Regions from separate parts of the Rhizobium sp. BR 250 genome, predicted to be linked through region 4. Evidence: predicted binding sites of a transcription regulator. Region 4 holds the regulator's gene; each other region holds the start of a gene.

Region 1 (2,203 bases), on a different contig from region 4:
CGGGTGAGTTCGACTTCGAGCGGCCCGCTGTGGCTGGAGGTGCGGAACAGCACGGCCTGCTGTTTCAGTGTCATGCCGGTTTCGCGATTGGCGAGAATCTGGTCGATGATGAAATTCGCCTGTTCGGTCTCGTCCTTCACTGTCACGAGTTTCGGACGCTCGAGCGATTGCCGTTCGGTCCAGAGGTTCTTGGTAAAGCGTTCGCGCGCCAGATCGATCACGCCATTGGCGGCGGCTAGGATCGGCTGCGTGGAGCGATAGTTGCGATCCAGCGTGATGATATCGGCCGCCGGGCTGAAGCATGCCGGAAAATCGAGGATGTTGCGCACGGTCGCGGCCCGGAAGGAATAGATCGATTGTGCATCGTCGCCCACCACGGTCAGCCCGCGCCCGCCGGGTTTCAACGCCATCAGCACCGAGGCCTGCAGCCGGTTGGTATCCTGATATTCGTCGACCATGACATGGTCGAAGCGGTTACCGATGTCGTCCGCCAGAATGGGGTCGCTCACCATCTGCGCCCAGTAGAGCAGGAGATCGTCGTAATCGAGCACATTCTGGACCTGCTTGGCCTCGACATAGGCTGCAAACAGTTCCTTAAGTTCACTCTCCCAGTTGGCGACCCAGGGATAATGCTGGCGGAGAATGTCTTTTAGCGGCGTCTGGGAGTTCACCACGCGCGAATAGATGGCAAGACACGTTCCCTTCGTTGGAAAGCGGCTCTCGGTCTTGGAAAAACCCAGCTCGTGCCGAACAAGGTTCATCAGGTCGGCGCTGTCTTCGCGGTCATGGATGGTGAAATCGATATTGAGTCCGATCTGCTCGGCATAGATGCGCAACAGGCGTGCGCCGATGCCGTGAAACGTACCGGACCATGCCAGCGCATCGGTCATGATCGCCGAATTCGCCCCGATAACGTGTTTGCAGATACGTTCGACCCGCCGCGACATTTCCGTTGCGGCACGCCTCGAAAACGTCATCAGCAGGATGCGGCGGGGGTCGGCGCCATTCACGATCAGATGCGCAACACGGTGGGCGAGCGTATTGGTCTTGCCCGAACCGGCCCCGGCGATGATCAGCAGCGGCCCGGCCGTGTGTCCTTCTGCCAGCCCAACGCCATGCTCCACGGCCTTGCGTTGCTGTTCGTTGAGCTTTTCCAGATAGGCAACCGCCATGCCAGCAATCCTTAGATAACCTGCCTGTCCCCACGGGTGAGAACCTTGTTCAGAGATGGCAGTCGTCGGAATCTCCGGCCATTGTCTGCCCTGTTGTCGCAATGATTAGCAAAGACTCAAACAGCAATCCAGAACAAATGCTGAACGCATTGTTCCGGTGGTTTGAAGGCAGTCGGTCGTGAAATTTATCGGCCCAAAAGGTCGCTCGTCCCCTGCCGCGCAGGCGAAATCCCCAAATCGCGCCACGTGAGAAGGCGGGCGGCCGTGGATGGGTCGCCCGATATGGCCGTTGTGGGGTGACCGTTACAGGAAACTGCTTTCGAATAGCTCACCTGAATAGGCCGCATGGGTAACGCCCGCTTCAAGATCGGCCTTGGTCAACTCGTCGACAAAAACGCCGTTCTGCATCACCAGCACGCGGTCGCACATATGGGCGATGACCGCGAGGTCGTGGCTGACGAGAACGAAGGTGAGATCGCGTTCTTCGCGCTGGTCGGCAAGCAGGTTCAGGATTTCCGCCTGGATGGAGACGTCGAGCGCGGATGTCGGCTCGTCGAGCAGCAGGATCGGCGGTTCGAGGATCAATGCGCGGGCGATTGCCACGCGCTGGCGCTGGCCGCCGGAAAGTTCATGCGGGAAGCGCTCGGCGAAATGTGCGGGCAGGCCGACCTGTTGCAAGGCCGCGGGAACCTTCGACCAGCCGTCGCCAAGCCCCATCGCGCGGATCGGTTCGGCGAGCGCCCGGCCGATGCGGTGGCGTGGATGCAGAGAACCGTAGGGATCCTGAAACACCATCTGCGCCAGTTTCAGTTCATCGCGGCTGCGGGTCTTGCCGACCGGTTTGCCGTCAAAGCTGATCGAACCGGTCCAGCCGCCCTCCAGCCCGGCCAGCGACCGCAGCAAGGTCGACTTGCCGCAGCCGCTCTCGCCGACGATGCCAAGGGTTTCACCTTTGTTGACCGTGAGGCTGACGCCGCGCACGACGTGGTTGCGTTTTTCCTTGGCGCCGTAAACGACGTCGAGCTTGTCTA
Region 2 (2,203 bases), 110 kb from region 4:
CGGCTGTCATCGGACACGATGGCGTTGTGCGCCACCGCCATCAGCGCATCATGTGCCTCGTAATCGGCCTTGGACGGGAAAAACGCCTCGTTGGTGGCAACAAGGGGAATGTCGTGCTCATAAGCAAGGCCAATCAGGCGCCGCTCATGGGAGCGATCGTAACCGGACTGGCGCTGCAATTCGATATAAAGCCTGTCACCGAAGAGTGACTTAAGTGCCAGCAGCCGCTCCTTCGCCTGCGCGGCGTGGCCTTCCTTCAGCGCCATATCGACAGGGCCGCCGGAAGCGCCGGTCAGCGCAATGAGGCCGGCATTGGAAGCTTCCTCCAGCCATGCGCGGGTAATGTGCACGGAATGGCTGCTGCCCTCACCGTCCAGATAGGCGCGGCTGACGAGATCCACCAGCCGCTCATACCCTTCCGCATTGGCGGCAAGGAGAACGATGGCGGGAAGTTTCTGGAGGTGACTATTGTGATTGCGGCGATCCTCCGCCGCATCCTGCATGTCGATGGACAGCTGGCAGCCAATGATGGGCTGCAGACCTTCATCCCGCGCCTTTTCGGAAAATTCCAGCGCGACGAAAAGATTGTTGGTGTCGGTAATGGCAATGGCCGGCTGGCCGTCGCCAACGGCCTTGGTCATGATTTTCTTGAGGGGCAACGCCCCCTCAAGCAGGGAGTATGCGGAATGAACCCGAAGATGGACAAAACCGGGGGTCTTCAGCGTTTCGCCAGAGGTCTCTCCACGCACAACCGTATCGCCCATATCGTCTTCCTGTCATTCTGAATCGAGGGGGCGATTTTCCGATTTCCGGCGCTTAATGTCCACCATTTTGCGGTATCCATACAGGCTTCTGCGCCGGTGTCTTCTTCACAGGGCGGTGAGGATCACCGAAAAGCTGGCAACGAAGACAGCGATGGAGGCGAAAGCGGCAACGTCACGGATGAAATCAGTCATTGGTCTCTCCTTACTCGTTATGTTCCAATTTTGTTCTCATTTTGTTCGATTGTCAACAGGGTTCTGCTGATATTCCTCTTGCTAATGCAGCAGAATCGCCTCCGGTTCCCCGATGAGGTGCAACAAGCCCCTGACTCCAAAGCGAAAAAATCCGGAGGCAAAAACACCTCCGGGTTCGGAAAAAATTCAGATGTGGAGAACAGGCATCCCTTGCAGGGTGCTGACGGGCCGACTCGCCCGCTCGACATGACCCCTTCCAGAACCGTTCCTTCCATGACGGAAGTGATCGTCTCAAATGCTGCGGACGCACGGGATGCACGAGGACCGGTCTCGTGCAATCGACGTCAGAAATCGACTATCTTGCCGTCGGCAAGTGTGACGCGTCGGTCCATGCGGGCAGCGAGTTCGTGATTGTGGGTGGCGATCAGCGCCGCGAGGCCGGACTGGCGCACCAGCGCCTCCAGCGCATCGAAAACATAATGCGCGGTTTCCGGATCGAGATTGCCGGTCGGCTCGTCGGCCAGCAGCAGGAGCGGCGCATTGGCGACGGCGCGGGCGATGGCGACGCGCTGCTGTTCGCCGCCGGAGAGTTCGGCCGGGCGATGTTCGCCGCGATGACCGACCCGCATATAGTCGAGCAGCGCGCTGGCACGCTTGCGGGCTTCCGCCTGCGTGAGACCGGCGATGAGCTGCGGCATCATCACATTTTCCACTGCCGAAAATTCCGGCAGGAGATGATGGAACTGATAAACGAAACCGATATCGCTGCGACGGATCGCGGTACGCGCTTCATCCGGCAGGCCGTTGCAGGGCGCGCCGTTGATGAAGACCTCGCCGGCATCAGGATGTTCGAGAAGCCCAGCCAGATGTAGCAACGTCGATTTGCCGGTGCCCGAAGGGGCGACCAGCGCCACCATCTCACCACTCTTCAATTCAAAATCGGCCTTGCGCAGAATGGAAAGCGATGTCTCGCCCTGACCATAGGTTCTCTCGACACCGGTAAGCCGCAGCACTGTTTTTTTTGCCATATTGCGAAGCGGTCCTTATTCGTAACGCAGGGCCTGCACCGGATCGAGCTTGGAAGCCCGCCAGGCCGGGAAGATCGTTGCCAGGAAAGAGAGCGTGAGCGCCATGATGACAACGGAAATGGTCTCGCTGATATCCATTTCAGCCGGAAGCTGGCTCAGGAAATAAAGCTGCGGATCGAACAGCACCGTGCCGGAAATCCACGAGAAGAACTGGCGGAT
Region 3 (2,203 bases), on a different contig from region 4:
TCTCGCCGGCAAAAGAGAAGGGGCGGGCATAGGCATTGGCCTCGCCATCCGCGCGGTCGATCTTGGCGATGGTCATGCCCGCCGCGTTCAGGGCTTCGCCGTGGAAACCGTAGACGACAGGGTCGAGGCTCACCAGCTTTTCGCCTTCCACGCCGAGAACCTTGCCATCGGCGGATATGATGGCGGATTGTTCGGAGCTGCCGGCCGCGATGCCTTTGGTAAGTATCTGGCCGAAAACGTCCTCCTTGACGCGGAAAAGAACGATGCCCTTGAACGCGCCGAATTTGACGACCGGAACGCCGAAATAAATACCGGCCTCCTTTGTCGCAGCATCGATCCGCAACCCGGAGAAGCTGGTCTGCGCCACATCGTTGACCGCCTTTTCCGCATTCGCCGCGCCGCGCGCAAAGGCTGCGCCAAGGCCGCTTTCCGTCCAGACGCCGGACGTTACGGTTTCTCCGAAAGCCGGTCCTTTCAGATAGGAATAATAGACCGCCCCGGCGGGATCGATGAAGAGGACGTCGCTGAACGGCGTTCCCTTGAGATAACTGGCTATATCCGTCTGGGTCTTTTCATGGGTGGAATAATAAAAGCCGCTTGGGCTTTCCGGCTTGATCAGCTTTTCCCTGTCGCCAAAGGGGTTCTCCTTGACGAAGACGCGCTGCAACTCTGCCTTCGCGTCACCGGAATTTTTCTGCACGGTCGCCCAGCCGCTGCGCATGGAAACGACAGCCATCTGCAGGGCTTCGATCTTGGCAATGGAATCCGCCTGCGTCTTCAACTGTTCAAGACGCTCCTGAAGCATGTCACCGCGGAAGACGAGAATGCTCTCCATGGATTTCGACGCCTGTTCTTCCAGAACGCCGCTGCTGCTCTGATAACCGAGAAGCGTGAGAGCCCCGGTCGAGATCGCCATCAGCGCCAGGAAAATGACGAGAACCTTGGTGGATATGGAATGAAAACGGTTCAGCATGGCCGATACAGCCCCCAATGCCGGATCAGTTCCTACGCCATGCATGGATGGCGCCATCGGACGGCTGATATGGCGAAACTATTGTGCTGCGGATCATCATGTCCGCAGCTCCCCTTTTTTGATTTTGTGGAGAACAATGCGGTACGCGGTTTAAGCAGAGGTAAATGCTGCACTGCAAATTTGATGAATGTTGTCGTTTTGTTCACTTATCGCTGGCAGGGTCGCGGGCGGAAAGATAAGGTAGCTCATGCAAAAGACGATTCGAATCATCGGCATCGACCCCGGGCTGCGGCGCACCGGCTGGGGTGTCATCGACACCCTCGGCAACAGCCTCAGGTTTGTCGCTTCCGGCACGGTGACGTCGGATGGCGATATGGACCTCGCCTCCCGGCTCTGCCAGCTGCATGACGGGCTGGCGGATATCGTGCATAGCCATCAGCCCGACGAAGCGGCCGTGGAACAGACCTTCGTGAACAAGGATGCTGTCGCCACGCTGAAACTTGGCCAGGCGCGCGGCATTGCCATGCTGGTTCCGGCACGCGCCGGATTGCCGGTCTTCGAATATGCGCCGAATGCGGTCAAGAAGGCCGTCATCGGCGTCGGGCACGGCGAAAAGCAGCAGATTCACATGATGCTGAAAATCCTGATGCCGAAGGCCGAATTCAAGGGTAACGATGCGGCGGACGCGCTCGCCATCGCCATCTGCCACGCCCATAATCGCGGCGGTGACAGGATGCGGCGGCTCTTGGCGGCCGGTTGAATATAAGTCTCATTGAGCGGGCGGCATCATGATCGGAAAACTAAAGGGCAGCATCGAAGAAATCGGCACGGATTACGTGCTGGTGGATGTGCATGGCGTCTGTTACGTCGCCTATTGTTCGGCGCGCACCCTGTCGAAAATCGGTTCCGTTGGGGAAGCGGTGGTGCTGTTCATCGAAACCTATGTGCGTGAGGACCAACTGAAGCTCTTCGGCTTTCTCTCGGCACTGGAGCGGGAATGGTTCAACCTGCTGCAAAGTGTGCAGGGGGTTGGCTCGAAAGTGGCACTGGCCGTCCTGTCCACGCTTTCTCCTTCGGAACTCGCCAATGCCATCGCGCTTCAGGACAAGGTGATGATTTCGCGTGCGCCCGGCGTCGGCCCCAAGGTGGCGGTGCGCCTCGTGACCGAGCTTCGCAACAAGGCACCCGCCTTTGCCGGAGAGGCCTCTGCCTCCATCGGCCTCAAGCAGG
Region 4 (2,203 bases):
TTTTGCCGATCCTGATCATCCTCGGCCTGCGTTTCGGCTTTGCAACGCCAACGGAAGTCGCCGTTCTTTCTGTCGTCTATTCGCTCGTGCTCAGCATCTTCTTTTATCGCGATCTGACGTGGAAGCGTTTCTGCGACAATTTCGTCGAGGCAGGCTCGGCAACCGGCGTCGTCATGCTGGTCATCATGGGAAGTGCCGCGGTGGGCTGGGTCCTCACCTTCGATCAGGCACCCCAGCATTTCGCCACCTGGGTGGCAGAGAATATTTCGAACCCGATCCTGATCATTCTCATGATGAACATCCTGATGCTGATCATCGGCATGCCGCTCGATCTGCCGCCTTCGATCCTGCTGCTCGGACCGATCTTCGTGCCACTGGCCGATATGATAGGGCTCGACCGGGTACAGCTCGGCATGATGATGGTGATCAATCTGGGTATCGGGCTCTACACTCCGCCCATCGGCACCACGCTGTTCATCTCGTCCTCCATTGCCAGAGCACCGCTCGGCGCGACGACGAAGGAATTGTGGCCGTTCTTCACCATGGCGATGCTGCTTCTCATCGCGGTCAGCTTCATTCCTGCGCTCACGATCTACTGAAATTCAGCCCGCAGCAAAACGCTAAGGGAAACCATCGGCCGATTCTCCCCGGCCGGTGGTTTTGGCGTTCGAGACACCTCGCTTAAGTAATCAAATCCGCTTTGTTCACGGTTTCGACGATCAAATCACCATCTGCGATACACCCTTCACGAAATTTTAGGGGATTGCGGAACACATATGGAACATATAGTGTTCGTTCTGTATTTGTTTCGCGACTTCAACGACGATTCTCAAGGGTGTTTTCCTCATGCTCACGCGCAAACAGCAGGAATTGCTTCTCTTCATTCATGAAAGAATGAAAGAGTCCGGCGTGCCGCCCTCCTTCGATGAAATGAAGGACGCACTCGATCTTGCCTCCAAATCCGGCATCCACCGGCTGATCACCGCACTCGAGGAGCGCGGATTTATTCGCCGGCTACCTAACAGGGCGCGAGCGCTGGAAGTGATCAAATTGCCGGAGGCCTACACGCCGGGTGCGAGGCCGCAACGCGGCTTTTCGCCAAGCGTCATCGAAGGCAGCCTCGGCAAGCCGAAGACGCCGGAACCTGCCCCCGCCCCCAAGGCGCCTGCCAACGATCTCGGCGGTGCGGTCACCGTGCCGGTCATGGGCCGCATTGCCGCCGGTGTGCCGATTTCCGCGATCCAGAACAACACCCATGATGTGGCCGTGCCGGTCGACATGCTGGGTTCGGGCGAACATTACGCTCTGGAAGTCAAAGGCGACTCGATGATCGAGGCCGGCATTTTTGATGGCGACACCGTCATCATCCGCAACGGCAACACTGCCAATCCGGGCGATATCGTCGTGGCGCTGGTGGATGATGAAGAAGCGACGTTGAAGCGTTTCCGCCGCAAGGGTGCCTCCATTGCGCTTGAAGCGGCCAACCCCGCTTATGAAACCCGCATTTTCGGGCCGGACCGGGTGAAGATCCAGGGCAAGCTGGTGGGACTGATCCGCCGTTACCATTGAATGGGTGATATCGAGCCCGTCCCTTTCGCGATGGCGAGAGGACGGTCTCTTGTGATGCATGGCCGCCGGTCCGAGGAACGGCGCGTTTACCGCGTTCATGAGGGGACGCACCATCCGTCGGATCGACATGCCGTTTCCTGCGAAGAGCAATTCCAGCTTTCACGCTTGATGTTTCGGTTGCGCTGCAGGCGCAACGGCAAAATGACGCTGGCTGCAATCGCGGAAAAGGCGCATTTCCCTTCTTCGCGAGCCATGGGCAGCCAATCGCCTCGCACCTTTTCGGTCGTCTCCAGGTGGTGATGTGTGTGGAATTCTTTCCCCTGCCCGGCCGCCATTCATCAATCCGGCTTATGGAAGCCATGGATTATTTGCAATATTCCGGACCGCATTGCCGGTATAGAAATGCGCGTCATATCGGGGAGACATGCCATGTACGATCTTTATATCGCCAACAAGAACTATTCCTCATGGTCGCTGCGGCCCTGGATATTGATGCGCACGCTCGGCATCGCCTTTGATGAAAAACTCGTTCCCTTTGGCGAAGACGTCTCATTTTCCAGCTTTTCGCCGACCGGAAAGGTGCCCTGCCTTGTCGATGAGGGCGTGACGATCTGGGAAACGCTGTCGATCGCCG

The links. The regulator LexA, encoded in region 4, represses DNA repair genes until DNA is damaged. The targets are predictions, from matches to a motif close to TGTTCNNNNTGTGTTCNG.
Region 1: a site for LexA is predicted at 1,302-1,319, ahead of QD336_RS15105 (ATP-dependent helicase). Genes of this name have one in related genera too.
Region 2: a site for LexA is predicted at 977-994, ahead of dnaE (DNA polymerase III subunit alpha). Genes of this name have one in related genera too.
Region 3: a site for LexA is predicted at 1,162-1,179, ahead of ruvC (crossover junction endodeoxyribonuclease RuvC). Genes of this name have one in related genera too.

What each region holds. Positions count from the first base shown of each region.
Region 1 is NZ_JARWKW010000008.1:226,087-228,289, reverse strand. Features, by position in the region: gene QD336_RS15105 (ATP-dependent helicase) at 1-1,172, opposite strand, end outside; gene QD336_RS15100 (ABC transporter ATP-binding protein) at 1,476-2,203, opposite strand, start outside.
Region 2 is NZ_JARWKW010000001.1:531,365-533,567, forward strand. Features, by position in the region: gene dnaE (DNA polymerase III subunit alpha) at 1-764, opposite strand, end outside; gene QD336_RS02645 (ABC transporter ATP-binding protein) at 1,301-1,984, opposite strand; gene QD336_RS02650 (lipoprotein-releasing ABC transporter permease subunit) at 2,000-2,203, opposite strand, start outside.
Region 3 is NZ_JARWKW010000006.1:336,904-339,106, reverse strand. Features, by position in the region: gene QD336_RS12630 (methyl-accepting chemotaxis protein) at 1-973, opposite strand, end outside; gene ruvC (crossover junction endodeoxyribonuclease RuvC) at 1,221-1,733, shown strand; gene ruvA (Holliday junction branch migration protein RuvA) at 1,762-2,203, shown strand, end outside.
Region 4 is NZ_JARWKW010000001.1:421,683-423,885, forward strand. Features, by position in the region: gene QD336_RS02110 (TRAP transporter large permease subunit) at 1-599, shown strand, start outside; gene lexA (transcriptional repressor LexA) at 847-1,569, shown strand; gene QD336_RS02120 (hypothetical protein) at 1,665-1,904, opposite strand; gene QD336_RS02125 (glutathione S-transferase family protein) at 1,999-2,203, shown strand, end outside.